One region of the Xenorhabdus littoralis genome, then DNA from elsewhere that is predicted to be linked to it. Evidence: predicted binding sites of a transcription regulator. Region 1 holds the regulator's gene; each other region holds the start of a gene.
What was found. Region 1 encodes PurR, which represses purine synthesis genes. Its sites were predicted from a motif close to CANGCAAACGTTTGCNTG; they were not measured.
Positions count from the first base shown of each region.

Region 2: FE394_RS14970 (NCS2 family permease) is a predicted target of PurR. The motif match lies at 6,392-6,409, and genes of this name have one in related genera.
Region 3: epd (erythrose-4-phosphate dehydrogenase) is a predicted target of PurR. The motif match lies at 5,414-5,431, and genes of this name have one in related genera.

Region 1 covers NZ_VCDP01000067.1:50,893-62,172, forward strand. Annotated here, with positions in the region: gene tyrS (tyrosine--tRNA ligase) at 1-494, opposite strand, end outside; gene pdxH (pyridoxamine 5'-phosphate oxidase) at 679-1,332, opposite strand; gene anmK (anhydro-N-acetylmuramic acid kinase) at 1,490-2,599, opposite strand; gene FE394_RS15785 (outer membrane lipoprotein) at 2,958-3,431, shown strand; gene slyA (transcriptional regulator SlyA) at 3,511-3,948, opposite strand; gene FE394_RS15795 (DUF1289 domain-containing protein) at 4,627-4,866, opposite strand; gene gloA (lactoylglutathione lyase) at 5,195-5,602, shown strand; gene rnt (ribonuclease T) at 5,844-6,512, shown strand; gene FE394_RS15810 (Grx4 family monothiol glutaredoxin) at 6,593-6,943, opposite strand; gene sodB (superoxide dismutase [Fe]) at 7,338-7,916, shown strand; gene purR (HTH-type transcriptional repressor PurR) at 8,395-9,420, shown strand; gene punR (DNA-binding transcriptional activator PunR) at 9,424-10,332, opposite strand; gene punC (purine nucleoside transporter PunC) at 10,456-11,280, shown strand, end outside.
Region 2 covers NZ_VCDP01000061.1:21,417-32,696, reverse strand. Annotated here, with positions in the region: gene FE394_RS14995 (DUF1479 domain-containing protein) at 1-1,199, opposite strand, end outside; gene FE394_RS14990 (hypothetical protein) at 1,347-1,949, opposite strand; gene gltS (sodium/glutamate symporter) at 2,679-3,884, shown strand; gene FE394_RS14980 (LysR family transcriptional regulator) at 3,991-4,896, shown strand; gene FE394_RS14975 (D-amino acid dehydrogenase) at 4,954-6,195, shown strand; gene FE394_RS14970 (NCS2 family permease) at 6,490-7,836, shown strand; gene FE394_RS14965 (Na+/H+ antiporter) at 8,098-9,747, shown strand; gene FE394_RS14960 (carboxylate/amino acid/amine transporter) at 9,771-10,670, shown strand; gene metR (HTH-type transcriptional regulator MetR) at 10,555-11,280, opposite strand, start outside.
Region 3 covers NZ_VCDP01000008.1:14,983-26,262, reverse strand. Annotated here, with positions in the region: gene dtpB (dipeptide/tripeptide permease DtpB) at 353-1,819, shown strand; gene fbaA (class II fructose-bisphosphate aldolase) at 1,979-3,055, opposite strand; gene pgk (phosphoglycerate kinase) at 3,128-4,294, opposite strand; gene epd (erythrose-4-phosphate dehydrogenase) at 4,369-5,388, opposite strand; gene tkt (transketolase) at 5,675-7,669, opposite strand; gene FE394_RS03065 (GNAT family N-acetyltransferase) at 8,259-8,804, shown strand; gene FE394_RS03060 (hypothetical protein) at 9,029-9,961, shown strand; gene FE394_RS03055 (N-acyl homoserine lactonase) at 10,259-11,122, shown strand.

The sequences.
Region 1 (11,280 bases):
ACATCATCACGGTTCAAACGTTGTTTTACAGCTTCTTTGTTAATCATCTGGTTAACGGAGAAATGCTTACCGATATCACGCAGGAAAGTCAGCACATCCATTTCACCAAACCACTCATAATTGTTGGCCAGCTCCGCGCCATTTTCACCATCAAAACTGAGGAATGGTGAAACCTGCTTGCGAATTTTCTCAACCCACTCTTTAACTGTATCTTCTGTGTTTAATTTGCGTTCAGTTGCTTTAAAGCTTGGATCGCCAATCAAACCTGTCGCACCACCGACCAACGCAACAGGCTTGTGCCCAGCAAGTTGGAATCGTTTTAAACACAGCAAGGGAACCAGATGGCCCAAATGCAAGCTATCAGCGGTAGGATCGAAGCCACAATAGAGAGAAACCGGACCTTGCGCCAGTCTCTCAGCTAACGCCTCTTCATCCGTTACTTGGGCAACAAGGCCCCGCTCTTGCAGTTGTTTAATCAGGTTATTGCTAGACATCAATGACTCCATCAGTTTGTATACTTTGCCTATATATCTATATATACCCTTTGCCTTTCAAGTTGCCGCTTTGTTGGCGGCAACCCCAAATCTATTGGGTATAAGTATCTCGTTATAAATTACGTGCTATAGCATAAAACGCCAGTAATATAAGTGCCAGTATTAAAAATGGTTATTAGTACTGTTAAGGAGCCAGACGATCAACATGCCATTCATCACCTTCACGCCGATACAAAAAACGATCATGAAGACGATTGGCTCCTCCCTGCCAAAATTCCACCGAATCAAATTCGACTTTAAATCCCCCCCAGAAACTTGGCAAAGGAACCTCACCATTCTGGAATTTTTGTTTCAATTCCAAAAATTTCCCTTCCAAAATGCCTCTGGCAGAAATCCGCGAAGATTGCTGAGAAGCCCAAGCTGCAATTTGACTGTCTCTCGGACGACTATGGAAATATTTGACTACTTCAGTTGGAGATAATTTTTCAGCCTTACCGAGAAAATTGACCTGCCGCTCGAGTTGATACCATGGGAAATGAAGGCTGATCCGGTTATTCTGAGCCAAGTGTTTCGCCTTTCTACTGCCAAGGTTGGTATAAAAAATCAGGCTGCGAGCGTCAAAATGTTTTAATAGCACAATACGCTGGTAAGGCTGACCATGTTCGTCTACCGTAGCAATACACATTGCGGTTGGATCGCTGAGTTTGGCTTCACAAGCCTGTTTAAACCAATGCTCAAAAAGTTCAATCGGTTCTTTCGTAAGATCTTTGCGCCTTAATCCGCCACGTATATATTCGCGGCGTAGTTCTGCAATAGCTGTTTCATTATGTTCTGACATTTCTAACTCTCGATTTTTTTAATGAGTATTAGCATATCATTGTTATCGGCCAGGTCACTATTAGCGGCTATATCCTTCATCTTTTAATTTGCTGCTTTGTCGGCGGCAACCCGAAATCCATTGGATACAAATGATGATTATATAACTACATCTAATTTCATCTAACTACAGGATAAATCGCCCCTAAGATCGTTTCTCTGTCCGCGCCTGTGACTGATGGCAAATTACCAGATAGTCCAGACATGGTTCTGAATGCCAACCAAGCAAATGCCAGTGCTTCCATATCATCACCACTTAATCCGTATTTGTCTGTTGTAGCAACTTCAGTGCCCGGTAATAAGGTAGATAGACGACTCATCACAAGTGGGTTTCGTGCTCCACCACCACAGACCAGAAGGCGATCACACCCACCACTCAACATGACTTGATTAACAATACTTACAGAAGTTAATTCAACCAACGTTGCCTGAACATCCACTGGTGCAAGATCAGAAAAATCAGCCAACTGTTTTTCCAGCCATGCCATATTAAAATATTCACGTCCGGTACTTTTTGGTGCAGTTCGTGCGAAATAAGGATCAGAAAGCATTTTTTGAAGTAAAGATTGATTGACCGTTCCTTCACTGGCCCACAATGCGTCTTTGTCATAAGGCAGTTGCTGATGGCGCCACGTCCAGGCATCCATCAGCATGTTACCAGGCCCGGTATCATATCCCTTAACAGCCGAATCAGGCAAAAGGGCGGAGATATTTGCTATACCACCAATATTCAGAATAATACGCCTTTCCGTTGGCTCTCCCAGTACAGCCATATGGAATGCAGGAACCAAAGGTGCTCCCTGACCACCATACGCCATATCACGTCGTCTGAAATCACCTACTGTTGTAATATCGGTAAGTGCTGCAACACGGTTATTGTCACCAATTTGCATGGTAAAAGGTTTTTCACCGTCGGGTTCGTGCCATACAGTCTGCCCATGACACCCGATTGCCGTAATATCACTTGCGGTCAGCCCTGCTTTATCCATTAATCCTTGTACTGCTTCCGCAAAAAGAGTACCGAGTTCGTAATCAAATCTTCCCACCATTGATAATGTCGTCTGTTGGCCCTGACAGATGGAAAGCAATTTTTGTTTAAGTTCCTGCGGAAAAGGATGGTTATAACTTACTTGCTGAACAACAGCTTTATCACTAATTTCCGCCAAAATAACATCAACTCCATCCATACTGGTACCAGACATCACACCAATATAACGCCCTGACTTCATAAATATTCCCCTATTTAAAGAATGGATTACATTTAGCGATTGGATTACATTTGATCTTGAACAAACTATAAAGCACATCTATTTGGACTATATATGTTTAATGATCATTATCAGAGATAAAATCTGAGTTTTGGAAAGCCCTTCACAAAACATGCTAAGCTTTTGGTTAGGGATTATTCCTTTCTGGTCCATTGTCATCAATTATTATATATGTTGATATGTGTCATTAGTGGCTGGCAAATTTATTGGCTCTACTGCTAAGATTAATAGCTCTGCTGCTAACAACAATAGTAGCTTAATGCTTGGTTATCGGTTTATTATCAAGCGCCCCTATCGGGCATTAAAATTAGGAGTGACTATGTTCAAACGTTTCCTGGTTGGTGCAGTTGTAGTAACCACATTATCTGGTTGTGCAGACATGGGAGCGCTTTCTAGTGATACTTATTCTATTGGTCAAGCCAAGCAAGCTCAGGCTGTGACTTATGGCACTATCCTGTCTGTTCGTCCCGTCACTATAAAAGGTAACGAAGCTGGTGATCCCAATATGTTGGGACTCATTGGTGGAGCCGTTTTAGGGGGGCTGCTAGGTAATACGGTCGGTGGTGGTACGGGTCAACGACTTGCTACAGCCGCAGGTGCTATCGCTGGAGGAATGGCTGGTCAAGGAATCGAAGGTGCGATAGATCAAACTAAAGGTGTTGAGTTAGAAATCCGTACGGACAGTGGAAAAAATATAATCGTCGTACAAAAATTGGATCGCGTCGGGTTTAGCAGAGGCCAGCGCGTCAAGATCGCCGATAGCGGAAATTCGCTGACTGTATCACCACTCTGAAATGCTTAAATAACACAAGAATAAAAAAATCGCGGTTTACCAGTATCTGGACCGCGATTTTCTTGTTATCAATTAATTTTTATATTACCTGTTTATGTAATTGGTTAATGTTTTTTTCGATTTTTTTTATTACAGAAGCAAGTAGAATTAACTCATCATGAGTAATTCCCTCAAGTATCTCTTTCCTTGTCGAACCAATAACACTATCCACTTCTCTGATAAAAGTTTCCGACTCTCCGGTTAATTTAATTCTTTTTGCACGCCGGTCATTGACACATGTGTGACGTGTAATCAGTTTCTTTTCTTCTAATTGATCCAGAGTTCTCACCAAAGATGGTTGCTCAATACCAATAGCTTTCGCAAGCTGTATCTGCGACTGCTCTGGTGGCAGCTGACTAATATTGTATAGAGTAACCCAATGCGTCTGTGTTAATTTCAACGGTTTTAAACGATGATCAATTAAAGCGCGCCAAACACGGACTAAACGTGCAAGGTCTGATCCCAATGTCAATTCCAATTACCCCTCCTTATAATTAGAGACTCATATAACATCAATGAATTATCCAATCAGTTTATTCATATGAATAATGGACAAGCACTCTATATTATGCTTGCATTAACAGAGTCAGAAATTTCGCAATAAACTAATTAGTGTCACGTTGGCTTGTTATTCAAAGTTGACATCTTCGTCACCCTAAAGGGCGAAGTTTTACAGCGCATCGAATAAAATCGCGCATTAATCCACCAACGGTATAAACTGTATAAAATAATACCTCGATTAAACTATTATACTTTTAAATATCAACAAAAAAAACACAAACCTTCAAAAATATATACATTTCCACTCGGTTAAAGTTCTATAAGAATAACCGCCATCCAAATACTAATCTATATATTTTTACATTAATATCATTTTTCTCTTACAGATAGAGTCAATGATAGATCAAACAATATAAAAAACAATAAGATAACAAATTAGCTCTTTTATTGCTCAATAAATAATTATTTGATAAGAAATTTTTACTGAAATGGTTGAATCAGCCAATAAGACAGGATATTTAATTCGACTTATGTCAAATAAATACAACATAATATATGTAATATATCATTTATTAATGGAAATATTTTTTGTTTTTAAGGTAATCCTAAACCATTACTCATATAAGTGTTATTTTTTGATCAATTCAGAATAAAATTAAAATAATTCGGGCTGATCTGATATATTATTTCCAGAACCTTCTTTTGATTTTAATAATCTTAGATATCTATTGCGACATAACCTAAATATCTTCCTTTTTTCACTATCCGATAATTTTATCCACATAAATCGTTCTTCCCTGCTCCGATAACACCCTCGGCAAAAACCACGGGAATCAGATTCACAAATCCCTCGACAAGGGTTTGGAATAGCAAAAAATTCTAATTGTTCAGCCATCTAATCCTCCTGCCCTCAGATTTATCAAACTCTTCCTCATGAGGAAGCTTTCTTATCCAGTAGTATAAGCTTCAGATATATTAATTAAAAATTAAATAATAACCATTTGAAACAAAATAGATGAAAGGACAAATTGAATTATTTTATCTATACAAGTTATAGTTAAAGGCATTGGCAGTCAGAGCCTGTCCCAGTAGGCGTTTATTGTTGCAGGCAGTTTGAATAGCTTAATGAGATGGGTTCTTAATGAGCAAAGTTCGCGATAAGGCACTGTTTTTACTCCGCGACGAGACTATTTTAATAAGACTATAAAATTCAAGAGGTAATTATGCGTTTACTCCATACTATGATCCGTGTTGGCAACATGCAACGCTCAATTGATTTCTATACTCAAGTGATGGGTATGCGTTTACTTCGCACCAGTGAAAACCCGGAGTATAAATATTCTCTGGCTTTTGTTGGTTATAGCGATGAAAGTCAGGGTGCAGTTATTGAACTGACCTACAATTGGGATGTTGAAAACTACGAAATGGGAACCGCATTTGGGCATATTGCCTTAGGTGTCGATGATGTCGCTGCAACCTGTGAACGCATCAAGCTCGCGGGAGGTAAAGTTACTCGTGAAGCCGGACCAGTCAAAGGTGGAACAACTGTTATTGCATTTGTTGAAGATCCAGATGGTTATAAGATTGAACTCATTGAAAACACAAGTGCCAGCAGTGCATTAGGAAATTAATTTATTATACCCACCTATATAAATCAGTTGCAGATTTGTTGGCTGCACTCACTTCCCCAGTTACATGCTTATAAACATACAGTTAGCTATGTTTCTGGGGATTCGTTCCCTTGCCACTATGCTACAGCCTGAAATCTATTGGGTATATGTATTACTTCTGCAAGGGACTCCAATTTTTGTCATAATACTCACTATTCCAGAGTTAAAAACAGAATCCTTGAAGTTAAGAACTGAAAATCAGATGTCTAATAAAAACGATCAAAACATGTTGAGTGGACGCTTTCGCGGTTACTATCCCGTTGTCATTGATGTCGAAACCGGTGGTTTTAATGCACGTACAGATGCTTTACTTGAAATCGCGGCAATCACGTTAAAAATGGATGAAGAAGGCTGGCTGATGCCTGCTGATACATTACATTTCCATATTGACCCTTTTGAAGGAGCCAATCTTGATCCTGCCGCTCTGGCATTCACAGGAATTGATCCTACCAATCCTCTGCGGGGAGCGGTTAGTGAATACACGGCATTGCACGCTATTTTCAAAATGATCCGCAAGGGGATGAAAGACACTAACTGTAACCGAGCTATTATAGTCGCCCATAATGCCAGTTTTGATCATAATTTTGTTCTGGCGGCGGCTGAGCGTTCCGGTCTTAAACGCAATCCATTCCACCCGTTCGCCACTTTTGATACAGCGGCACTCAGCGGATTGGTTCTTGGTCAAACCATTCTTGCCAAAGCTTGTATTACTGCGGAAATTCCGTTTGATAGTAATCAGGCACATAGCGCACTTTACGATACCGACCGGACTGCCCTGCTGTTCTGTGAACTCGTCAATCGCTGGAAGCGACTCGGTGGCTGGCCATTGCCTTCTATTGCTTCTGCTGCTTCTGCTGACAACGAGTCCTGAAGTATCAAACCCCATACTTATTTGTAAGTATGGGGCTTACGGAAAACAGTCATCAATCAGGTGAATTATGTGACTTTTTCTTATTCATCAGCTCTGTACTTGTCAGCAGTCTCTTTGATCAACGCTTGTAATTCACCACGCTGATACATTTCAACCAGAATGTCACATCCTCCAACCAATTCACCATCAATCCAAAGCTGAGGAAATGTCGGCCAGTTGGCATATTTAGGTAATTCAGCCCGGATATCGGGATTTTGCAGGATATCTACATAAGCAAAACGTTCACCACAAGCAGATAAAGCCTGAACTGCCTGCGCGGAAAAACCACAATTTGGTAATTTTGGAGAGCCTTTCATGTACAGCAGGATTGGGTTTTCTTTGATCTGGCGTTCAATTTTCTCAATGATCGCCTCTGTTGTGTTACCAGCCATTGCATTAGATTGCATATTAGTCATTGTCATTTTGCTTCCTTAAAACTGTAAAAGCCATTCATCCGGATCAGAAAAGATTTATTCAGAATACCACTTTCATCCCTAACCTTTCTACTGAGAACTTTCTGCGGCAGTTTTTTTCCATGATTCGCAACAAATAATCAGTAGATATTTTTATTCTAACTATTGGTATTTATTCTGGATTAAAGTGCATTTCTACGCCATATCGCCGCTAAATAGCATCTTTTCCTCTGTAATTTATCAGAAAAGTTGTTAAGATAATTACCAAAATAGCAACATGATAATAAACTTAAATTTGCTCTGTCCATGAATTAATCTCTTACTTAGTGAATGGTTTGCAGAGCCAAAACCCGATATTAAAAAGGAGCATGCAATGTCTTTCGAATTACCAGCATTACCTTATGCCAAAGATGCCTTGGAACCACACATTTCTGCAGAAACTCTAGAATATCACTACGGAAAACATCACAACACTTACGTTGTAAACCTGAATAATCTGGTTAAAGATACTGAATTTTCCGGAAAATCCCTGGAAGAAATCATCAAAACATCTGAAGGCGGTATCTTCAATAACGCAGCACAAGTCTGGAACCATACTTTTTATTGGCACAGCCTGTCACCAAATGGTGGTGGCGAACCAACTGGAAGAGTAGCAGATGCTATCAACAGTGCTTTCGGTTCTTTTGCTGAGTTCAAACAGCAGTTTACTGACGCAGCCCTGAAGAACTTCGGTTCTGGTTGGACATGGCTGGTCAAGAAAACTGACGGCAGCCTGGCTATCGCCAATACTTCCAACGCAGCAACTCCATTGACTGGCGAAGATAAACCAGTTCTGACCGTTGACGTATGGGAACACGCGTATTACATCGATTATCGCAATGCACGTCCTCAATATCTGGAGCACTTCTGGGCTCTGGTCAACTGGGAATTCGTTGAAAAAAATCTGGCTTAATGAGATAAATTCTCGCGCCAATTTTAAATAACAAAGGGCAGGTTTTCCCATTCAGGAATGCATGAATATCGGAAATCTGCCCTTGAATCAGGCCAGTATACACTTCAATTCTTTTTCTGGATCTTGGTTAGATCAGACAAAGACTCCCCAAAAAAACAATCATTATTAATGCACTACAGGCAGTCAATAACCCCAATTTAAGATCTGTATCCATAGAACATCCTCAAGTGAAAGTTAAGCTTCAGCGATACCATAAATTTTAAGTGATTATTCATCATGATGATTAAGTATCGCACTGTGATATTTGATACATATACTTTATAGCATCGATTATTACTTTCACTTTTGCGCTAGATCAGACAAAATTCAGGGTTTATCGTTAAATTATTGCCAGTTGCCCTCCCATATATAACTATACTGGCAAACAACTAACAAAGATCTGTAAATTTAGACCATAAGGTCAGGAGTCCTTTTTATCATGGCAACGATTAAAGATGTGGCTAAACGCGCTGGTGTTTCAACCACAACCGTATCCCATGTTATCAATAAAACCCGTTTCGTCGCCGAAGATACAAAGACCGCAGTTTGGGCGGCCATTAAAGAACTGAATTATTCACCCAGCGCCGTTGCCCGTAGTTTGAAAGTTAACCATACTAAATCTATCGGATTGCTGGCGACATCAAGTGAAGCCCCTTATTTTGCTGAAATCATAGAATCTGTTGAAAATAGCTGCTACAGCAAAGGCTATACACTAATTTTATGTAATTCTCATAACGATCCCGATAAACAAAAAGCTTATCTCGCCATGTTGGCGCAAAAGCGCGTAGATGGTTTGCTGGTAATGTGTTCAGAATACCCGGAGCAACTTTTGGGGATGCTGGAAGACTACCGCAATATTCCCATGGTGGTTATGGATTGGGGAGAATCCAGAGGAGATTTTACCGATGCAATTATTGATAACGCTTTTCATGGTGGTTACCTAGCTGGTCGCTATCTTATTGAACGCGGTCATCGGGATATTGCGGCTATTCCTGGGCCATTAGCCAGAAATACCGGGGGCGGGCGTCACCAAGGTTTTCTCAAGGCGCTGAAAGAAGGCAATATTGCCATTCGGGATGAGTGGATAGTTCAGGGTGATTTTGAACCGGAATCCGGTTATCAAGCTATGTGTAAGATCCTGAACCAGAAACATCGTCCTACTGCGGTTTTTTGCGGTGGGGATGTCATGGCAATGGGTGCGATTTGTGCGGCTGATGAGCTAGGATTACGTGTTCCACAAGATATTTCTATCATTGGTTATGACAATATCCGTAATGCCCGCTACTTTACACCAGCCTTAACAACCATCCACCAGCCCAAAGAACGTTTGGGACAAATGGCCTTTTCAATGTTATTGGACAGAATAGTCAATAAACGTGAGGATGCACAGACTATTGAAGTCCACCCACGTCTCGTTGAGCGACGCTCTGTCGCAGATGGACCATTTATTGACTATCGCCGTTAATCGTTAATTTTCTTGTAACCATTCAGCATTAAGTGTTTCTCTATCTCCGAGATAATCAAGCAACCAACTTAATGCTGGAGAATGGCTTTTTTGTGACCAAGCCAAGCAACATGGACTATCAGGTAATGGTTGTTCGAGTTCGAGTGTGGTCAGTTTGCCTTTACGGATGAGTGGTAGTGCCCGGTGCTCAGGCACCATTCCCACGCACAATCCATCCATGAGGCAATTCAAACCGGCATCCCAATCGGGAACGACCAATCGCCTTTGGTTATCCACAGCCCATGTATTGCGCTTAGGTAAATTACGTGATGTATCCTCAAGACACAGACTGGGATAAGGTCGCATTTGGTCGTCATTTAATTTTTCCGCTATCCTCACCAAATCATGCTCAGGACTGGCTACACATAACCAAGGCATAAACCCCATATCCCTGAAACTATATCGTTCACCGACGGGCGAAGCACGTGTTGCGCCAATAGCCAGATCTACCCGCCCATCTACTAGCGCATCCCAGACGCCATTGAAAACTTCAGGATAGATAAACAATTCTATGTCGGGAAAATGTCGATAAAAATCCAGAATTAACCGGAGAGTCCGCTCAGGCTTTACAACTTGATCAACCGCGATACTAAATTGTCCCCGCCAGCCGTTAGCAACTTGCTGGCATAGATGTCTGGTGTGATTCATTTTTTTGATAACAGAACGAGCTTCCTTGACAAAAATAGCGCCTGCTTCAGTTAAATCCACATCACGATGACGACGTTCAAATAGCGGAACCGCTAACCATTCTTCAAGTTGTTTTACCGTATAGCTGATAGCAGAAGGTACGCGATGAAGTTCTGATGCTGCCGAACTGAAACTTCCTGTTCTGGCAACGGCATCAACGACTTCCAGAGAGTATTCAGACCACATAAATCTTCCTTTCAATTTTTTTCACAGCATGTTGCAAATATTACCGTTTCACAAGTAAAAAACATGCCATATAGAATAAGCCGATGACTTCCTTATCAATTACCACACCGATTTATTGACACAATGACAAACAATAAAAACTCAATTTCATTCATGTTTTATCTCGCCGGGCTGAGTATGCTCGGTTATTTGGCCATCGATATGTACCTACCTGCTTTTGGTGCCATGAGAGCAGAATTAGGTACATCAGAAAATGCCATTAGTGCGAGTCTCAGTATTTTTCTTGCTGGTTTTGCTTTTGCCCAACTGTTATGGGGACAATTATCTGACCACTTAGGAAGAAAACCTGTTCTTATTATCGGATTGTCTCTGTTTTCCATTAGCTGTTTAGGGATGCTCTGGATAACTGATGCCACACAGTTGCTTGTGCTGAGGTTCATTCAGGCTGTTGGTGTCTGTTCTGCTGCGGTTTCATGGCAGGCTTTGGTCGTTGATCGGTATGATGCAGAACGCGCTAAACGGGTTTTTGCGATGATTATGCCTCTGGTCGCGCTTTCCCCCGCCCTCGCACCTTTATTGGGCGCATGGTTGTTGTCACATACAGGTTGGAGAATCATCTTCCTTGTTTTAATGATAGTGACACTCCTACTGTTGCTGCCAACACTGGTCCTGACAAATAAAAAGCGTTGTATCGAAACCAACACCGATAAGAAGACAATTTCTTTCTTTACATTACTCAACTCCCCTGTTTTTAACGGAAATGTATTGATCTATGCTTCTTGCAGTGCTGGTTTTTTTGCCTGGTTAACAGGTTCACCCACTATTTTGAAGAACATGGGTTATGACCCAACCGATATTGGTCTGAGCTATATTCCTCAAACTCTGGCATTTATGATCGGCGGGTATGGTTGCCGCATCTTATTGGAGAAAGTGAAAAGTGAGACGGTA
Region 2 (11,280 bases), on a different contig from region 1:
CAGTTTTTTTCATAATCTTCATGCGCAAAATCAGCCGGAGATGTACCATTTTTAAGTGATTCAGCCACGTTATGCGCATACGTCAGATTTCTGTCACATCGAGGAGCCGCAGGAATATACATTACATTCCCCCAACCTTGCTGGTTTTCCACGGGAGCAACGGAATGGATAAGATCACAGTGCCACCAGACGGAATCACCGGCTTGTAAAGATGGAATACTGTATAGCCCACAGGCGAGATGAGGGTGCCATTTTTCAGAAGTCGGTAACGCCTTGCTGGGAGCAACACCGCAAAGCTCATCCTCAGGTACATCCTTCAGCAAAGGCCGTAACAGTATATAAGCGATCGCTTCTGGGACGGGGACAACATGCAAAAGCCCTTGATTGAGCGCCATATCTGACAGCGCTGTCCAGCCTTGAAATGTGCGAAAAACCGAACATCGGGTGGCGTTATCCAACTTATATTCATTTATTTCTGGGCGATAGGCTGCATCCCAAGGATCGTAATCTGCAAATCGGCTATTGAAAATATTTCTGAACACTTTCTGATAAGCAGGATGTAGCCAACGTTCCAAAGCTCCTGAGTCAGTATGTGCCCCAAGCCCCTTCGAAATCGTACCCGGAGGCCTGCGCCGGATTCGATCGGGATAAATCATGCTGACATCAGGATCAAACCAACGTGTTCCATCTGACTCAAATTTCCACAGTCGGTTGAGAAAAGATTGTACTTGAGCGATCTCTTCACTTTGCCGAGCCTGCATTTGTGCCTGCGACCAATAGATGGGATAAATTTCCGGACGAGAGGCTTCAAGGCTGCCGAAATAGTTATCCCCCGCGTTTTGATAAACATCATCAAAGTGATTCAAATCAAGATAATCTCGTATAGATTTATCCCATGCCAACGCAGTATCACGGGGAAAATTCTGTCTGATAACTAAACATCCCCGACGTTTAATTTTCTGTATGGTTTCTGCTGTGACTCGGTTTTCGGCCAAATCACACCAGTGGATCTCCGGCCAGGCACTGCCTGCGTTTTTTTCATCTTCCCGGGCTGCGGAGAGTTCTTGTTCTATTTTGTCGCAAACCTGCTTGAACAGACCTTCAACATCACCAATTTGCTCGCGCATGGCTTGCTTCATCTGGCGGATTTTTTTGCGGTAATCATCAGGAAAGGTAATAGAAGTAAATGATGTATCCATTGTAGCCCCCTATTTATTCACCATAATTTGCTTATCATTTTCGTATGCAGATAGAGTTGAAAGGGCGTCGGGCAAAAAAGATTTGTTCATTATTAAAGGGATAACTTACATAGATTTATATGATATTCCCGAGTATGTTGAGCCTTGTTACAACAAAGCATTTTTGCTGATTATAATCAGGCGATGACGGTGTATTTCAGTATCATATCCCCAACAGAATGTTTCCCACTTTTCAATGAGTTCATCCATTGAAGAAATCTGTGTCAGTGGTCGATCCATTTCCGTCCCATCAGAGACATAGACGTGATAATTTGCTGCGAGAGACCATGCAATCATTATCTGCCAAAAGCGTTTACCATCACCTGTTTGCTCTTCGTCAGTAACAATAATGTTGTAATTTTCTAATAGGTATTTGAAAAACTGCCTTGGGAAACCACTTATAGCATCTTGGTGTTCAGCAGAAAATGTACGCCATACCATAATTTGGGTACATGTTTCTTTATCAATGATAATGTCTCTACGGAATGTAATCATAACTGCATAAACGGTTTCTGGGGTATTACCTGCCGTTATCATACGAAATTGATCTTGCTTGAGTGATTTCACAAAGCGGTATCCATAAGGGACTATGAATCCCGGAAAAGAAAAATCTTTCGCACCATTCTCCAGAAAGGTTTTAGTGTGTTCTCTGTTTTTTTCTGAAATACGTAATTTTTGATTGAATTCTGCATCGTGGATCAAATAAGGCATTGTTTGATCCCCTGTATTGTTATGATTCGACATGTCTTGCCCCCAATCAGTAGAACCACCAGAAAATTGAGTGAACACTGCTTAAGGTTCATTATACATATCCTCGTAATTTTTGAGTGAATATTCATCAATTTTAACCAATTGCCCTGTAAAAAGACAGCGCATAAGTTTTATCGTTCGAAATGTCAGCAAAGCTGCAACCAGTGCTAAATATTGTGTATGGGGACTCATATCCATCTTCTTGTGTTTTTCTGGAGCAATAAAGAATGAAATCTTCTGTGATGCTTCCAATTATTTATAATATGACGGATTTCATTCATGAAGTCATGGTCGTTGAGATAAGGACTAATGTTAATACATTTGAGATTTTTTGAAGGTGATTTTTGCTAGATATATCAAATATATATTTGGTTAGGCTTTTATTATGTGAATGCAAGCCCAATTAAAATTTCTTATTAATCAGTCAGCTCAAAAATAACGCCTAAACACGATAATGACTTAATCGGCATTCTTATCATCCTTTCAAGTAAATATAGGATAATCACGAATATTTAATTTTTAACATTTAATGACATAACTACGTTTTAAATCATATTAAGGTTAACTAAAAGTTATAGATACCCAATGAAAACTCATTATTAAATAAACGTTAACCAAAGTAATTTAATTCATCACTGATGTTAGATAACGATAGTGAAGGGTCTGGTAAACTAACGTGAGGTAAAAATAATGATTCTAGATGCCAGTTATACATTATTAGTGGCATGCTTAGCGCTACTAATTGGTATGTTTGTTGTAAAATTTACCCCTTTCCTACAAAAAAATCATATTCCAGAAGCCGTTGTTGGTGGTTTTATCGTTGCTATTATTCTATTGATTTTTGATAAAACAGCTGGTTATACATTTACATTTGATACTTCGTTACAAAGTTTGCTAATGATTAGCTTCTTCTCCTCTATCGGGCTAAGCTCTGATTTTTCTCGCTTACTTAAAGGCGGCAAACCACTTGTATTACTGACTATCGCAGTCACAGTCCTTATTGCCATCCAAAATACCGTAGGTATGGGTATGGCTGTGATGATGAATGAAAGTCCGTTCATCGGCTTAATTGCGGGATCTATCACATTAACAGGTGGTCATGGTAACGCCGGCGCTTGGGGACCTATTTTAGCCGACAAATACGGTGTGGTGGGTGCAGTCGAATTAGCCATGGCCTGTGCGACCATGGGGCTGGTATTAGGGGGATTAATTGGTGGACCTGTCGCAAGACACCTATTGAGAAAAGTCGCTATACCCAAAGCGACAGAACAAGAACGTGATACTATTGTTGAAGCTTTTGAACAACCTAGCGTTAAAAGAAAAATCAATGCGAATAATGTGGTTGAAACCATTTCAATGATGATCATCTGTATTATCGTGGGCGGCTATATCAGTGCTTTATTTAAAGATACTATTCTTCAAATGCCAACCTTCGTATGGTGTTTATTTATCGGTATCATTATTCGTAACGTGTTAGCCCATGTTTTTAAACACGAGGTTTTTGAGCCAACCGTGGATGTTTTAGGAAGTGTGGCCTTATCGCTCTTCTTAGCGATGGCATTAATGTCATTGAAATTTGGTCAACTGGCTGGCATGGCGGGTCCAGTATTAGCCATCATCGCAGTACAGGCCGTCGTTATGGTGTTATTTGCTTGCTTTGTGACATTCAAAATGATGGGCAAAGATTATGATGCGGTCGTTATTAGTGCGGGGCATTGTGGTTTTGGTATGGGGGCAACACCAACCGCCATTGCGAACATGCAGACGGTAACTAAAGCCTTTGCACCGTCACATAAAGCTTTCCTCATTGTACCCATGGTTGGTGCCTTTATTGTCGATATTTCAAACAGTATTTTGATTAAAATCTTTATCGAAATCAGCACCTACTTTGCCTAGTAGTACCGGAGCAGTGGTTTGACCATAACAAACGTATATGGGGTGAATCACTGAATTTCATTTATTTCCTTCCCCAAAATTCATAGCAACTTGTAGGTCACGAAGGATGAAGTTAAGACACCTCGATATCTTTTATGCCGTGATGACTTGCGGCTCATTAACCCGGGCGGCGGAAGTTTTACATATATCTCAACCTGCTGCCAGTAAGGCGCTTAAGCATGCCGAACAGCAATTAGGCCTTGTTTTATTCCAACGTATCAGGGGGAAATTATTACCGACTGATGAGGCATTACTTCTATTTGATGAAGCAAAAGAGGTTTACCGAAATTTAGACCGATTAAGAATTTTGGCACAAAATTTGTCCAAAAATCCGCATGGGAAGTTGGCAATTGGTTGCTTGCCTAGCTTAGGTTTGAGTTTAGTACCGGAAGTCACCGCACAGTTTATAAAAAAACACCCTAATATAAAATTAACCATTGGTACTCATCATACTGCCGATATTTTGCAATTATTAACGCAACAGGATTTAGATATCGGTATTGGCTTCAATCTGGCTATTGAAGGTGGTATTACAGTTCTTCCTATCGCCGAAATTCCTCTTGTGTACGTCGATAATAAAAAAAAGCAATCGCCTGTTTCATTAGCTGATATTGATAAAGAACGTTGGATTCATCCGGGCTCTGATTCTCTCGCACAATTATTACAGCAGTATCATGAATTTTCAGCCTCCAATATTAGTGTTCATACTTATCATATGGCAGCGGAGTTTGTGCAAGCAGGGTTAGGATGCAGTATCACGGATATATTTTCCGCTGAACATACCTTGCCTGAATTCATGATCTACCCTTTAAAAGAAGACTTACATTTATCAGTATCCGTTTTCCATCGTGCAGACAGGCCCTTAACTAAAGCGTCTCAAAACTATGTAAATACTTTGTCATTAATACTCGAGAGAAGAAATAAACTAGTTAACCAAAAGTTATACTCCGGAAATAAAAACTCAATTGTTTAGCTGACCTATTCGCCGTTAAATAATGACTCTTCAAGTTATTATTGGTTGCGGATGATTATGAAAAAACATGTGGTGGTTATTGGTGCAGGTGTGATTGGATTAAGCACTGCATATGCTTTAATTAAAGCAGGTCAAATCGTCACTCTGCTGGAATCAGAATCAGAAGTTGGTATGCAAACCAGTTTTGCTAATGGTGGACAGCTCAGTTATCGCTATGTCTCTCCTCTTGCGGATGCAGGAGTGCCATTACAGGGTTTGCTCTGGATGGGTAAAGATGATTCACCGCTAAACTTAAATATTCAGTGCTCTTTGCCGCAGTGGTCTTGGTTAGTACAATTTACTCTGGCCTGTAATCGAAAAACCAATAAAATTAATGGCGCTCACCTGCTGCGACTTTCATTATTAAGCCAAGAAACCATGAACGCATGGCGCTCGAATGGCGATATTGATGACTTCGTATGGGAAAAGTCAGGTAAATTAATTATTCACCGCGATAAAAAAAGTTTTCAAAAAGCGTGTGAAACTATCGATAACCAATTTCAGCAAGTTTTGGATGCACAAGAGATTGTTTCTTTAGAGCCTTCATTAAAAAATATTCAGTCACAATTGATTGGTGCCATTTATGCGCCAGACGATGAAAGTGCAGATTGTTACTTATTTTGTAAAAAACTGCTGCAATATTTATCAACACAACCACAATTTAATTTGCTTTTACAACATTCAGTTAAATCATTTATTCAAGACAATAATCGCATTATTGGAGTAGCCACTCATCAAGGAACTATTCTTGCTGATGACATCATTGTTTGTGCCGGAAATGGAAGCCGAGAGTTATTACAACCACTTGGAATCAATGTACCTATGTTGGGTTTAAAGGGCTATAGCTTAAGCGTACCTTATCCACAACAAGCACATATTGTACCGAAAATAAATGTAACCGATTATGGCAATAAAATTGTATATGTTAAATTAGATAAACAATTACGCATCGCTGCGATGGTCGATATTGGCTATGATAAATTAGGATTACGTAATAATAGAATTACGGCGTTAAAAAACATTATCAAAAAAACTTTTCCAGAACTACCGAATTTGGATGACGCAGAAACATGGAGTGGTTTACGTCCATCAACACCAAAAGGTCCACCGATTTTAGGTAAAACAGACTATGCCAATCTATGGTTAAATATTGGCCACGGTAGTTTAGGTTTCACATTAGCCGCAGGAAGTGCTGTGATACTCAGCCAATTAATTACAGAACAAACTTCACCTATTTCTTTAGCAGGATTAACGAGGTAGTACATATCATGCCGTCGCCGCAGGGGAGATCATGCCATTATGGTTAGAATTTGCGGTTATCACTTGATTCTCATCCCTGATTAGCCGGATAATCATTCGCTTCAATTTTCCTCACCATTTTTTGCCTGATAAGCCAAACGATTGCGCAAGTAAACGGCTGAACCAACGAGTACAGCACGGATCTTTGTTATCTTGTGACGTAATCGTTTTCGTGGGGCAATCTGATGGCAAAAAGTGGTGGGAAGTAGCGATAAATGTTAACGCATAATATTCAACAGAAAGCAGGGGAAAAACATGTCTGGTATGCAGGCGCGAACTCAATGCAAACTCGATAAGTATTTTAAGATTACTGAACGCGGTTCAACGGTACGTCAGGAAGTTCTCGCCGGATTAACGACGTTTTTGGCGATGGTTTATTCCGTTATTGTGGTGCCGGGTATGCTTGGACAAGCCGGCTTTCCTCATACCGCCGTGTTTATTTCTGTCTGTCTGGTCACGGGTGTCGGCTCATTATTGATGGGACTGTGGGTTAATTTACCGATGGCAATTGGCTGTGCGCTTTCATTATGCACATTTACTGCGTTCAGTTTGGTATTGGGACAGCAAGTGAGTATTCCTGTTGCGCTTGGTGCGGTTTTCCTGATGGGATGCCTGTTTACGTTGATTTCAGTCACGGGTGTGCGAGCGTGGATTTTACGCAATATACCCATGGACATTGCACATGGGGCAGGGATTGGTATCGGGCTGTTTCTATTGCTGATTGCAGCCAATGGTGTTGGTCTGGTGATAAAAAATCCACATGAAGGTCTGCCCGTCGCTTTCGGTTCATTGACCGCTTTTCCCGTGATGATGACGCTATTGGGGCTGGCGGGAATTATTGGTTTAGAGCGGAGAAAAGTACCGGGCAGTATTGTGCTGGTGATTATTGCTATCTCAATTATCGGTTTGATTTTTGATCCGACCGTAAAATATCAGGGATTTTTTAAACTCCCTACCGTGGGAGAAGATGGTTTATCCCTGATGTTCAGTATGGATATTATGGGCGCTTTACAGCCTGCTGTGTTACCCAGCCTTTTGGCATTGGTAATGACGGCGATATTTGATGCGACAGGGACAATTCAGGCAGTGGCAAGTCAGGCAAATCTGCTGGATAAGAGAGGCCAGATTATTAACGGTGGTAAAGCACTGACTGCGGATTCTGCATGCAGTATTTTTGCGGGAGCTATCGGTTCTTCTCCGGCCGGCGTTTATATTGAATCCGCCGCTGGAACGGCTGTTGGCGGCAAAACGGGTTTAACTGCCTCGGTTGTTGGTATTTTGTTCCTATTGATTTTATTCCTGTCCCCGCTGTCGTATTTAGTTCCTGCTTATGCCACCGCACCCGCTTTGATGTATGTCGGATTATTAATGCTGAGCAATGTGCGGAAACTGAACTTCAATGATTTTGTCAGTGCGATGTCGGGCTTGCTGTGCGCAGTGTTTATTGTACTGACTTGCAATATTGTGACAGGAATTATGTTGGGCTTCAGTACGCTGGTTATGGGACGTGTTTTCTCTGGTGAATGGCGTAAGCTGAATGTCGGTACGGTCATTCTTGCCATCATATTGGTTGTATTTTATGCCGGTAACTGGGCTATCTGATCAAAAAACATGCGCAAATGATTGAAGTTTGCGCATCCTCACCTTTGTTAGACACATTTTCAAAATGTGCTAATTTTTCAACACTACCCCGCCGATAAGTATAAAGAATACAAATGACTCGTTGGTCATTGATTCATAATGTGATTGTTTTTTGATTTTCTTTAATAACTGCAATAATTATGGTTATTAGCGCTGTTATTAGGGAAAAAAAACAGTCACAATCTCTTCACCGAAAGATTTTTGGCAATTTGTAAGGGTAACATGGAAATATTCTTTACTATCTTGATCTTGATTTTGGTGGTGTCAGTTTCTGGTGTTCTTACTAAAATGATTCCATTCCGTGTTCCCTTGCCGATAGTGCAAATAGCAATGGGAGCGTTGCTGGCCTGGCCTCATTTTGGTTTACACGTTACTTTCGATCCTGAACTATTCCTTGTTTTACTTATTCCTCCTTTGTTATTTGTTGATGGTTGGAAAACCCCGACCAGAGAATTTTTCCAGCATGGGCGTGAAATCTTTATTTTAGTTTTAGTGCTGGTATTGGTGACGGTTGTCGGCATTGGCTATTTAATTCACTCGTTGCTGCCGAGTATTCCTATTATTGCTGCTTTTGCACTGGCGGCAGTATTATCACCAACCGATGCAGTAGCTCTGTCATCCATTGTTGGAAAAGGGAGTATCCCTAAAAATATGATGAGCGTACTGGAAGGAGAAGCATTGATGAATGATGCTTCTGGTCTGGTAGCGCTTAAATTTGCCGTAGCGATTGCTATGGGAACAATGGCGTTTACCGTCACTGGTGCAACATTGGAGTTTTTCAAAGTTGCTATTGGTGGATTGGTTTCTGGTATTGCTGTCACATTGTTGTACAGTAAATCTCTGCGACTGATGAGCCGCTGGAGTGGCGACGATCCTGCAACACAAATCATGTTCATGATGTTGTTGCCATTCGCCTCTTACATGATTGCTGAACATATCGGTGTATCAGGTATTTTGGCCGCAGTTGCTGCGGGGATGACGATCAGCAAAGCGGGTGTGATCCGCAATGCGCCATTGGATATGCGCTTGCGTGCCGATAACGTTTGGGGAATGCTGGCTTTCGTCTTTAATGGCCTTGTCTTCGTTATGTTGGGACTACAGTTACCGGGCATTTGGGAAACATCTGTGGCTCAGGCAGATCTTGATCCGAATGTTGAAACCTGGATGCTGTTCTCTGCCGTAGGTGTTATTTACGGTGCATTGGTATTGCTGCGATTCGTCTGGCTATGGCTGATGAAAAATATCAGCAAAGTGTCCATGAAGAAAAAACCACTGGAGTTTGTTTCTTATACGACCCGTGAATTGTGGCTGGCTACATTTGCGGGTGTCCGTGGAGCGATTACGCTGGCAGGTGCGCTGTCTGTCCCTCTGTTCTTGCCGGATGGCGATCCGTTCCCGGCACGTTACCAATTGATTTTCATCTCCGCAGGCGTGATTCTGCTCTCGCTGTTTGTAGGGGTTATCGCTTTACCTTTACTGCTGCGTGGTATGAAAGTGGGCGATAAACTGGCGGACTTGAATGAAGTCAGGATGGCAAAAGCTGCAATGGCTGAAGTTGCGATTGTCAGTATGAATAAGATGGAAGAGCGCTTATCTGCCAATACTGAAGAAAAACTGGATGCGGAGGTTATTGGTGAAATCGCTTCCCGGGTTACAGGCCATTTGCGGCGTCGTACTGCCGGTACGGATGAAGCCGAGCATAACCTGATGATTGAAGAGCTGGAGCGTCGTTTCCGTTTAACGGCACTCAGGGCTGAGCGAGGAGAGCTGTATCATCTGCGTGCAACTCGTAAGATTAGCAATGAAACACTACAAACGCTGCTGCATGATCTTGATTTGTTAGAAGCGCTGTTAGTGGGAAAAGATCAATAAACGTAGGTAAAGATCAATAAATCATGTGGCTGTTAACAATCACAACTTTTTTGTGGGCCGCTTCATTTAGCCTGATCGGGGTTTATCTTTCCGGTCAGGTTGATAGCTGGTTTTCTGTACTTGTCAGGGTCGTTCTGGCAGCAATAATATTCTTGCCATTTTTGCGTTGGCGCGGGTTATCGCTAAAAGTCATTGCGTTATATATGGCTGTCGGCGCTTGTCAGCTTGGTGTGATGTATTTGTTTGTATTTCATGCCTATCACTATCTGACCGTGGCTGAATTTTTGCTGTTTACCATTATGACACCGCTCTATGTCACATTGATTTATGATTTGATGGGACGTCATCGACTGCGTTGGGGTTATGCCCTGAGTTCTTTGCTCGCGGTGGCGGGGGCGGCGATTATCCGATATGACCATCTGAGCGAATCTTTCTGGGTTGGCCTGATATTGGTGCAATTGGCGAATATTTTCTTTGCTGTTGGTCAGGTTGGTTATAAGCGCTTGATGGAAATCCACCCGATCCCGCAGCGAGTTGCCTTCTCATGGTTCTATCTGGGAGCATGTGTTGTCGCCATAATCGGTTGGCTGATGTTTGGCGATCCACAAAAATTACCGACAACTCAGTTACAGTGGGGTATCCTGATTTGGTTAGGCGCAGGTGCATCAGGTATTGGCTACTTTATGTGGAACTATGGCGCAACCCAAGTGGATGCCGGAACACTGGCTATTATGAATAACATGCTGGTTCCGGCGGGGTTATTGGTCAATTTCGCAATTTGGCAGCACCACCCTGATTGGCTGAGTTTTACCATTGGAGGCAGCTTGATTGTTGCGTCACTTTGGGTACATCACCGTTGGGTACTGAAAGCCGCTTCACAAACGGTAAATTATCCACCGCGTGCTGGCGCGAAGAACGAATAAAAGTATCAATAGCTGGTTGGCGCTGTTCTCCTTCTCGGTTGGCAGCGTACAATCTGCTCCATAATCCCTCTCCCAGTGTTTTGGTTACAACCAATCCCTGTCTTTCGAATGTCTCCACAGCCCAATGCGGTAGTGCGGCGATACCCAGACGTGCTGCAACCATCTGGATCAATAACAGGGTATTATCAACAGTTTTTAATGTCGGGGTAACCTCAGCAGGCTGGAGAAAACGTCGCCAAATATCAAACCGTTGCCGCTGTACGGGATAAATCAGCAGAGTCTCAGAAGCAAGATCTTGCGGGAGGATATCGCGCTTATTCGCCAATGGATGATCCGGTGCAATCACCAGCTTCACTTCATAGTCAAATAGCGGCGTATAGTGCAGATTGCTGTCCGCAATAATGTCTGATGTCAGGACAATATCCAGTTCTCTCTGTTGCAGTGCAGGCTGGGGATCAAATGTTACACCGGATTTAAAATCCACGTTAACCTGCGGCCAACTCTCACGAAAACGCTTAAGTGCAGGTGTCAGCCACTGGATGCAGCTATGACATTCAATGGCAATACGCAGATTTGTCTCTTCCGGTTCATTGCATTCACGTAAAGAGGC
Region 3 (11,280 bases), on a different contig from region 1:
TAAAACATCCCTCTCTATTTTTTCATCGATCATTTTCCAACAGAAAACAAACAAAAAAGAATGAATTATAACCAAATCGGTTTATTTACGAACATACAGCCTTCATATTAATAATTTTTGATATTAATTTAGTGAATATTCTCTCAAATCTGGTATTACTTTTTTACGTTAGTGTGATCTATCGTTGAGAAGATACCATACCAGTATATTAACCTCCCTCGCTTCACGATCACCCTGAATATATAAACAAAATCACAACCCGTGCGATACATTACGTTGCAAACATGTTAACAGAAGTATAATCATCTGGATGTATTGCCCACCGGAATGAAAGCGAACAGAGGCATTCACTATGAATAAAACCGCTCCAGTCGGTTTATGGGATCAACCAAAACCCTTTTTTATGATCTTTTTTGTTGAGCTATGGGAACGTTTTGGTTACTACGGCGTTCAAGGCATTCTTGCCGTTTACTTCGTACAGCAACTTGGATTTTCAGAAGCACAGGCATTTATCACTTTTGGTGCATTCACCGCACTGGTTTACGGCCTGATTTCCATTGGTGGTTATGTTGGTGATCACATACTTGGGACTAAACGAGCCATTATTTTGGGCGCGATTATCATGGCAATCGGCTATTTTATGATTGGCCTGTCTATCATGAATCCAGAACTGATTTTTTATGCATTGGGGACTGTGGCGGTCGGTAATGGTCTTTTCAAAGCCAACCCTGCCAGCCTGTTGGCTAAATGTTACCAACCACAAGATCCCCGTCTGGATGGCGCATTTACGTTATTTTATATGTCCATCAATATCGGTTCTCTGGTATCCCTCTCTCTTGCCCCTGTGATTGCTGAAAAATATGGCTATACCGTCACTTATAATATCTGCGGTATCGGCCTGATTATCGCTCTGCTGGTTTATATTGCCTGCCGCCGCATGGTACATAACATCGGTTCGGAACCCGATCATCAACCACTCAAACCACTCAGTCTACTGGTCGTTCTGGTGGGTAGTGTTGCCACGATTGGCGTTTGCGCATGGCTATTGCACAACATCGAAGTTGCCAATATTGCTTTGTTTGTCATTGCTGTTCTTGTCGTGCTGATTTTCTTCTGGCAGGCGTTCAAGCAGAATAAAGCGAGTCGCAATAAAATGTTTGTGGCTTTTATTCTGATGCTTCAGGCGATTGTGTTTTTCATCCTGTATAACCAGATGCCAACCTCCCTCAACTTCTTTGCCATCAATAACGTTCATCACCAGCTCCTTGGTTTTAATATCAATCCCATCAGTTTCCAAGCACTGAATCCATTCTGGATCATCATCGTCAGCCCAATACTGGCCGTTGTCTATACCAAGCTAGGTGCCAAAGGCAAAGATTTTTCGATGCCGACAAAATTCACCTTCGGCATGTTCCTGTGCTCTCTTGGCTTCCTGACAGCCGCTGCCTCTGGTTTGTTTGCTGATGCTCAAGGCATTACTTCCCCGTGGTTTATCGTGCTGGTGTATCTGTTCCAGAGCGTGGGAGAATTGATGATTAGCGCCTTAGGTCTGGCAATGGTGGCTGCTTTTGTTCCCAGCTATCTGACTGGTTTTATTCTGGGAATGTGGTTCCTGTCACAAGCAGTGGCATCAATGTTGGCGAGTCATGTGGCGGCATTGACTGCGACCCCAGTAGGTGTGACTGATCCACTGCAAACCCTGCCGATTTATATGGGTGTGTTTGGTAAAATCGGCGTCGCCACTCTGGTTATTGCCGTGATTATGGCCTGTATGGTGCCATGGCTGAATCGTATTATGAAAGAGGAAGTGAAGGCGTAATCAGCCTGATTCTTATTAATGACGACAATCCTCCGCTATGTTCTTATGTATTGATGGAATTAGCGGAGATACCTATCTAAAAATTCCCCCAATAGTTCCCCAAAAAAATCCCCAAAAAGCAAAAAGCCCCCGAAAATGGGGGCCCCGAATAACGATTTTTTACAGCACGTCAACCGCATTCAATTCTTTGAAAGCCTGTTCCAGACGAACGATCATGGCAGTTTGGCCAGCGCGCAGCCAAACACGTGGATCGTAAAATTTCTTGTTAGGCTTATCTGCGCCCTCTGGATTACCCAACTGGCCTTGTAGGTAGCCTTCGTTCTTTTTGTAGTAGTTCAGGATACCTTCCCAAGTTGCCCATTGGGTGTCAGTATCAATGTTCATTTTAACAACACCATAGCTGACGGCTTCCTGAATCTCTTCTGCGGTAGAACCGGAACCGCCGTGGAAGACGAAGTCCAGACTGTTGTGTGGCAGGTTGAATTTCTCAGAAACGTAGTCCTGCGAGTTACGCAGAATTTTTGGCGTCAGTTTAACGTTACCGGGCTTGTATACACCGTGAACGTTACCGAAAGAAGCCGCGATGGTGAAACGTGGGCTGATTGCGTTCAGTTTTTCATACGCATAAGCCACGTCTTCTGGCTGAGTATACAGGGAAGAGCTGTCCAAGTGGCTGTTATCAACACCGTCTTCTTCACCACCAGTACAACCCAATTCAATTTCCAGCGTCATGTCGATTTTCGCCATGCGTGCCAGATATTGACTGCAAATCTCGATATTTTCTTCCAGAGAGTCTTCTGACAGGTCGATCATGTGGGAAGAGAACAGTGGCTTGCCAGTTTGTGCGTAGTGTTTTTCACCCGCGTCCAGCAAACCGTCGATCCATGGCAGCAGTTTACGTGCACAGTGGTCGGTATGCAGGATAACAGGCACACCGTAATGTTCTGCCATTTGGTGAACGTGGTGAGCGCCAGAAATGGAACCCAGAATCGCTGCCTGTTGGCCTTCTGCTTTCAGACCCTTACCAGCAACAAAAGATGCACCGCCGTTGGAAAACTGAATAATGATCGGAGCACGTACTTTTGCCGCCGTTTCCAACACTGCATTGATCGAATCAGTACCGACGCAGTTAACCGCAGGTAACGCGAAGTTGTTTTCTTTAGCGATGGCAAAGACTTTTTGAACATCATCACCAGTGATGACACCCGGTTTTACGAAATCAAAAATTTTAGACATGTTACGTGGTCCTGTATTGACATTGAACAGGCAGTCAGTGCTGCCCGTTATCACAACTTATTATCCTAGGTACTAGTTACTGTTAGCACGTTCTTCCAACATCACAACGGCTGGCAGTTTTTTACCTTCAACGAATTCAAGGAAAGCACCACCACCAGTAGATATATAAGAGATCTTGTCGGCAATTTCAAACAAGTCGATTGCCGCCAAGGTATCACCGCCACCTGCGATAGAGAAAGCATCACTCTCAGCAATCGCACGGGCAATAATTTCAGTTCCTTTACGGAAGTTAGGAAACTCAAAAACACCCACCGGGCCATTCCACAAAATGGTTTTGGCATTTTTCAGGATTTCAGCCAGACGTTCAGCAGAAGCGTCACCTAAATCAAGGATCTGCTCTTCGTCTTTAATTTCGCTGGTGGATTTCAGTGTCGCTTCCGCAGTTTCAGAGAACTCAGTCGCAACACGAACATCGGTAGGAACGGGGATATCACAGCTTTCCAGCAGTTTTTTCGCTTCTGGAATCAAATCATCTTCGTACAGAGAACGACCAACGTTATGCCCTTCAGCAGCAACGAAAGTATTCGCAATTCCGCCACCTACGATCACCTGATCGGCAATTTTGGATAGTGAATCAAGCACTGTCAGCTTGGTTGAAACTTTAGATCCACCCACAATCGCCACCATCGGACGAGCTGGGTTATGCAGTGCTTTACCCAACGCTTCCAGTTCACCAGACAACAGCGGGCCGGCACAAGCAATTGGCGCAAATTTGGCAACTCCATGCGTTGACGCTTGAGCACGGTGTGCTGTACCAAAGGCATCCATTACATACACATCACACAGTGCTGCATATTGCTTCGACAATGTTTCATCGTCTTTTTTCTCACCTTTGTTGAAGCGAACGTTTTCCAGAACAACTAATTCGCCTTCCACCACTTCAACACCATCCAGATAATTTTTTTCCAGACGAACAGGAGAAGTCAGCTTTTCTTTCAGGTAATCAACGACAGGTTGCAATGAGAACTCTTCGTTGTATTCTCCCTCAATCGGGCGTCCTAGGTGAGAAGTAACCATGACTTTGGCTCCCTGACTCAACGCTGCCTCAATTGTCGGCAAGGACGCACGGATACGTGCATCAGAGGTAACTTGACCATCTTTTACTGGCACATTCAGATCAGCTCGGATCAGTACGCGTTTACCCGCCAGATCTAAATCAGTCATCTTAATTACAGACATGGTGAATCCTCTCATTGATTCTCTATAAAATTACTCAATCTTCTGCTGTGTGCCGTTTGTGACACAACAAATGATTATTTGAAACCAGTTGCGGCCATTACCAGCGTCGTATCAATCATACGATTGGCAAAGCCCCACTCATTATCACACCATACGAGGGTTTTTATCAGGTGCTTACCGCTAACCCGCGTTTGTGTACCATCCACAATGGCACTATGGGGATCGTGGTTAAAATCCGTTGAAACCAACGGTAAATCAGTGAAATCCACTATACCACGAAACTCCCTGACCGCTGATTTTTGCAGGAGTTGGTTCACATCCTCAACACTTACTGCGGTGCTGACTGTCACGCTCAAGTCAATTGCTGTCACATTGATGGTCGGTACTCGTACAGAAATCGCTTCAAACCGATCGCTGAATTTGGGGAAGATACGCGTGATCCCCGCAGACAGTTTTGTATCAACAGGGATAATGGATTGACTGGCTGCCCGGGTTCGACGTAAATCACGATGATAAGCATCAATCACTGGCTGATCATTCATCGATGCGTGGATAGTTGTCACTGTCCCCGATTCAATATTGAACGCATCATCCAACGCTTTAATGATCGGAATGATACAATTTGTTGTACAAGATGCATTGGAAACAATGCGATCTTCCGCCACCAATGAATGGTGATTAACACCATATACCACGGTAGCATCCAGATTATTTCCTCCCGGATGAGAAAACAAAACTTTTTTGGCACCGCTGGCGATATGAGACTCCCCATCCACCCGCTCACCATATTTGCCCGTACAGTCAAGTACGATATCAATGCCCAGTTCTTTCCATGGCAGAGATGAGATATCAGATTGATGAAACAGACGAATGCTGTCATCTCCTACTTGTAATAAATCATTATTCAGGCGTACATCCCATGCAAAACGCCCATGACTGGAATCATATTTCAATAAGTGAGCGATACCTTCTGCATCAGCCAGCTCATTGATAGCGATCACTGAAATTTCAGCCCGACGCCCGGATTCGTAGAGGGCCCGCAAGACACTGCGCCCTATTCTCCCAAACCCGTTAATCGCTATCCGGATAGTCATGTTACTCCCTGAATTTATCTGTAGTCACGCAACCGCTTAGGATAACTGAGCAACTGCTGCTTGTACGGATGATTCATCACAAAATTAACCAGATTGTGACAGACAAGACATTTATACGCCGATTTACGCACTTAACTGAAACGGTTCAGCTACTATAAAAGCCAGATTACGAGAAAAAAAGCGTGATGGCAAGCGCCATTGATCACATTATGAGGCAAGGTTGAATAAAAAAAGAGCGCATTCGCTCAGAAATTGATACGAATGCGCTTGTAGTCTCGTTTGCTGATTATTTCAGCAGAGAGGTCGCTTTGGCTACCACGTTTTCAACGGTGAAACCAAACTCTTTGAACAGAGCATCAGCAGGCGCAGATTCACCGAAGGTATGCATACCAACGATAGCACCGTTAATGCCTACGTATTTGAACCAGTAATCCGCAATGCCCGCTTCTACAGCAACACGAGCAGAAACTGCCGCTGGCAGTACTGCTTCACGGTATGCTGCGTCTTGCTTGTCGAAAGCATCGGTGGATGGCATGGAAACCACACGAACCTGACGGCCTTCAGCACTCAGTTGCTCTGCCGCTTTCACAGTCAGTTCAACTTCAGAACCCGTCGCAATCAGGATTAATTCAGGCTGGCCAGCGCAATCTTTCAGGATGTAAGCACCTTTCTCGATGTTCGCCAACTGTTCAGCCGTACGCTCCTGCTGTGCCAGGTTTTGACGGGAGAAGATCAGAGAAGTCGGGCCATCTTTGCGCTCAATTGCATACTTCCACGCAACCGCAGATTCCACCTGATCACATGGACGCCATGTGCTCATGTTTGGTGTTACGCGCAGGCTGGCAATCTGCTCAACTGGCTGATGGGTCGGACCATCTTCACCCAGACCGATAGAATCGTGGGTGTATACGAAGATGCTGCGGATCTTCATCAGTGCTGCCATGCGCACTGCGTTACGGGCATATTCCACGAACATCAGGAATGTTGCGCCATAAGGCACAAAGCCGCCATGCAGAGCGATGCCGTTCATGATCGCAGACATACCGAACTCGCGCACACCGTAGTGAATATAGTTACCGTTCTGAACTTCGTTCAGTGGCTTAGAGCCAGACCAAATGGTCAGGTTACTTGGTGCCAAGTCAGCAGAGCCACCCATGAATTCTGGCAGAACTTTACCGAATACTTCCAATGCGTTTTGTGATGCTTTACGGCTTGCGATAGAAGCCGGATTCTGTTGCAGGTTTTCGATGAATGCCTTAGATTCAGCTTCCCAGTTTGCAGGCAGTTCACCGTTGGTACGACGGGTAAATTCTGCTGCCAGTTCTGGATGCGCTTTCGCGTAAGCTGCAAATTTTTCATCCCATGCGCTTTCTTTAGTTTTGCCCGCCTCTTTTGCATTCCAGCCAGCATAAATATCCTGAGGAACTTCAAATGCCGGATGTTCCCAGCCCAGCGCTTTACGGGTTGCTTCGATTTCTGCATCACCCAGCGGAGCACCGTGACATTCTTCTTTGCCCGCTTTGTTTGGTGAACCAAAACCGATGGTGGTTTTGCACATCAGCAGAGATGGCTTGCCGGTCTCTTTACGCGCGGCTTCGATGGCTGCTGCAATAGCGTCAGAGTCATGACCATCTACGCCACGGATAACATGCCAGCCGTATGCTTCGAAACGCGCTGCGGTGTCATCAGTAAACCAACCTTCTACTTCACCATCAATGGAGATGCCGTTGTCATCATAGAAGGCGATCAGTTTGCCCAAATTCAGAGTACCTGCCAAAGAGCAAACTTCATGGGAGATACCTTCCATCATACAGCCGTCACCCATAAAGGCATAAGTGTAGTGATCGACAATATCATGACCCGGACGGTTGAACTGCGCTGCCAGTGTACGCTCAGCAATCGCAAAACCTACCGCATTTGCGATACCTTGACCTAATGGGCCAGTGGTTGTTTCTACACCCGCAGTATAGCCATATTCTGGGTGACCCGGAGTTTTGGAGTGCAATTGACGGAAGTTTTTCAAATCGTCGATAGAAACATCATAACCCGTGAGGTGCAGCAGGCTGTAAATCAGCATGGAACCGTGCCCATTAGACAACACGAAGCGGTCACGATCAGCCCACTTAGGATTAGAAGGGTTATGATTCAGATAGTCGCGCCACAGCACTTCAGCAATATCAGCCATTCCCATCGGTGCGCCAGGATGCCCTGATTTTGCTTTCTGCACAGCATCCATGCTCAAGAAGCGGATAGCATTAGCAAGGGTTTTACGAGTGGTCATTCTTTACTCCAAGTCGGATAAAAGCGTTAGTGAACTAAGAACTAATTTTCGCAGCGCAGCATATAAACCGCAATCATTAATGCCAGATAAGGGAAACTATCTTAATTTCCATTTCGCATCAATTCTTTGATTTACCCCGTTGTTTTGCCGATTTTTCAGGCTGATAGAGACAACCGCAGGCAAGATTTTGCGCAATAAGAAATTATTTCACCCAATGATTTGCGCAATAGAAAGTCACGTATTAAACACGATACTCAATGGGTTAATCAAGGCTAAAAACGCGGGTTTCCTATCCGGTTAACATCACTATATGACAATGATAATAATTTTTAGCCGAAAACATTTACTGACTCAGAGAATAATAAATCTCATAATTGTCATCACAAAAACAAACAAAATTAACTTGTAATATATTTTGATTGTTTAACAGACTCGAATAAATAGCCTCTAACGCGATTTCAGCTACCAGTTTTTTCGGGAAACAGTAAATACCTGTATTGATATTGGGAAAAGAAACGGATTTCCGTATACCTGACAAAAATCTTATTGTATGGTATTCAACCACTCTTGACGCCAAACTCAATAATAAATGACAAATATCAACCCTACTTCAGATTCAATATCCGCCCCAACCATCGTACGATTGGATGACACTTATACAAGACGAAATGAGCTTATTAAATTACTGCATGATTGTGTCGAAAGTGATGCCTCTGTCGGTTTTATTGCACCATTGGAAAAAAACGAAGCAGCACAATACTGGCAAGGTGTTGAAGCTGATCTTAAATCCGGTCATCGCCTGCTGTTAGTTGCATTGGAAGGAGACAAAATCGCCGGAGCAGTACAACTTTCCCTGTGTAAGAAAAAGAATGGGTTACACCGTGCCGAGGTAGAAAAACTGATGGTGCACACCGCTTATCGGCAACGTGGAATAGGCAAAATACTGATGGCTGAATTGGAACAGTTGGCAAAGCAACAACAGCGTAGTTTACTGGTTTTAGATACGCGAACTAATGACACTGCTTCGGCCCTGTACCGAAAATGTGGATTTATTGAAGTTGGACAGATCCCGGATTTTGCCATTAACTCCAATGGCGAATTTTCAGGAACAACGTATTTTTATAAATTGATTTGAGATTTTGGATAGTTGGTAGAAAAAACATTTATCTCGCTTTTAAAGTAAAACCAGATGAATACTCGATAAAATAACAATGAATAGATGTTTTAAACACAAATAATCCATTCGTATATTAAACATACCACCATAAAATAAAAACCATATAAAACTTTTAATTTAAAAATAAAAACTAGAGTCAATAATTATTAATTATTGCGTGATAAAAAAAAGAAATTTGAATTATGAAAATAAAAAGACGAGATTGTAAGCTCATTTACTCATCATTATTAAATACTAATCAAGGGAAGAATATGAACAAAATAATATTTCTATTTTCTTTGCTTTTAATAGGACTGCCAATAACTTATGCTAATACGACACAAATATCATCAGGTAATCAAGTAGTTGCAAATTTGAATCATTGGTATAATGATAATAAAAACGATTGTGGAGACGAAAAGAATCCTGCATTTTTATGCTCCGGAATTCTATTAAGGGGAACAATCGCTTCTGATAATTATCATTCCTGGAACCTAAGCCCATTCTCACAAGAAATTGGAGGTGCCTCATTTTCCTATTTAAGAAACGATTCTAAACTCCTTTCACTCGCTTATAACTATCAGAATGGATTTATTTTCCGTCCTTACTTACATGATTCAGAGGGTAAAACTCATCCTGAAGTTCTTTGCTATTTTCCTGACGATGCAGCCTCTGGTTATAGAGATGGTCACAGGTGTGGAGCTACTCCCAGTCTACCACAAAGCGCGCCTTGCCAACAACAGGGAATTACAACAGCACAACAATGGATACAACGCTATAGTAATAACAATCGGAATGATAGTGTGCAGTGTGGTTTCGATGTTAAACTCCAAACCAGTGGCAATGCCGATGCGTTCATGCAAGGAATTCAGGCTCGTGCACAGCTTCAATTAGCAGAGAATAACGAAGCAGTTCTTGCAGCTTGGCCTCAAGATATTCCTAATCAATTACCGATTGAAGCCTTTTTTTATCTTTCAGAAAGTGCTAGTGGGCTAAAAGGAGCACAGCATGATCAAAAAGATTTTTATAATTCAACTGGAAAAGTAATTACGATTATAAAAATAAAGCTTCCTTCTGATTACCGTCAGGATGCTACTTTCTCTTATAACCCAACAGAGCAAGCCATTCCCAACTAAATATGAAATTGATTTAATCATAATCTACAATGGACAGTAATATCAATTTCCACAAGTAATAAGACAGCGATTTTAACACCTGACATATGACTATTTATTAATAGCAACCAATTTAATTTATAAATAGTCACAACATCTATACCATCTATAAAACTTTTAATCCAAAAATAAAAACCCGAGTTAATAACTATTAATTATTGAGCGATAAAAAAAAGAAATTTGAATTGGCAGCATAAAAAGTTGAGATTATAAACTCATTATTTTTTATTATGACTCAATGTTAATTAAGGAAAAAACATGAATAGGATAATATTTTTAATTTCTTTATTTTTATTATTACCACAAATATCTTTTTCTAAATCAACCCAATTACAAACAGGTAGTGAACTTATTGCAAGTCTGGATGATAGATACCGTGATAATAGAAGTAATTGTGGCGATGAAAATAGCCCTGCATTTTTATGCTCCGGAATTTTATTAAGGGGAACAGTCCCTTCTGACAATTATCACTCTTGGAACCCAAGCCCACACTCGCAAGAAAGTGGGGGTGTCTCGTTTTCTTATTTAAGACACGATTCTAAACTTATTACACTAGATGCTGGCTATCAAAATGGATTTATTTTTTCTCCTTACGCATCCGATTCAGAGGGTAAAATTCATCCTGAAGTTCTTTGCTATTTTCCTGCCAATGCAGATTCTGTAAACAGAGATAATCACGGATGTGGAATTTATATGGGTATGTCGCAAGGTGAATCTTGCCAACAACAGGGAATTACAACAGTACAACAATGGATACAAAACTATAATGATAGTGGTCAGGATGATAGTGCCCAGTGTGGCTTCGATGTAAAACTCCAAACCAGTGGCAATGCCGATGCGTTCATGCAAGGAGTTCAGGCTCGTTTACAGCTTCAATTAACAGAGAATAATGAAGCAATTCTGGCAACCTGGCCTCAAGATATTCCTAATCAATTACCGATAGAAGCCTTCTTTTATCTCTCAAGAAATGATGGTGGATTACAAGGAGCACAACATGACCAAAAAGATTTTTATAATTCAACTGGAAAAGTAATACCAATTGTAAAAATAGAGCTTCCTCCTGATTATAATCAGAGTGCCTCTTTTACCTACTATACCTCAGATCAAGTCATCAACAACTAAGTTGAGGTTTACTAAAAATATAACACTATCGATGGAACTGATTTAAACACAATTTACAACGGACAGGAGTACCAGTTTCCACGAATAGTAAAGCAGTAATTTTAACATCTGGTATGTGGCTATTTATTGAACGCAATTAGTCTGAGCGATAAATAGCC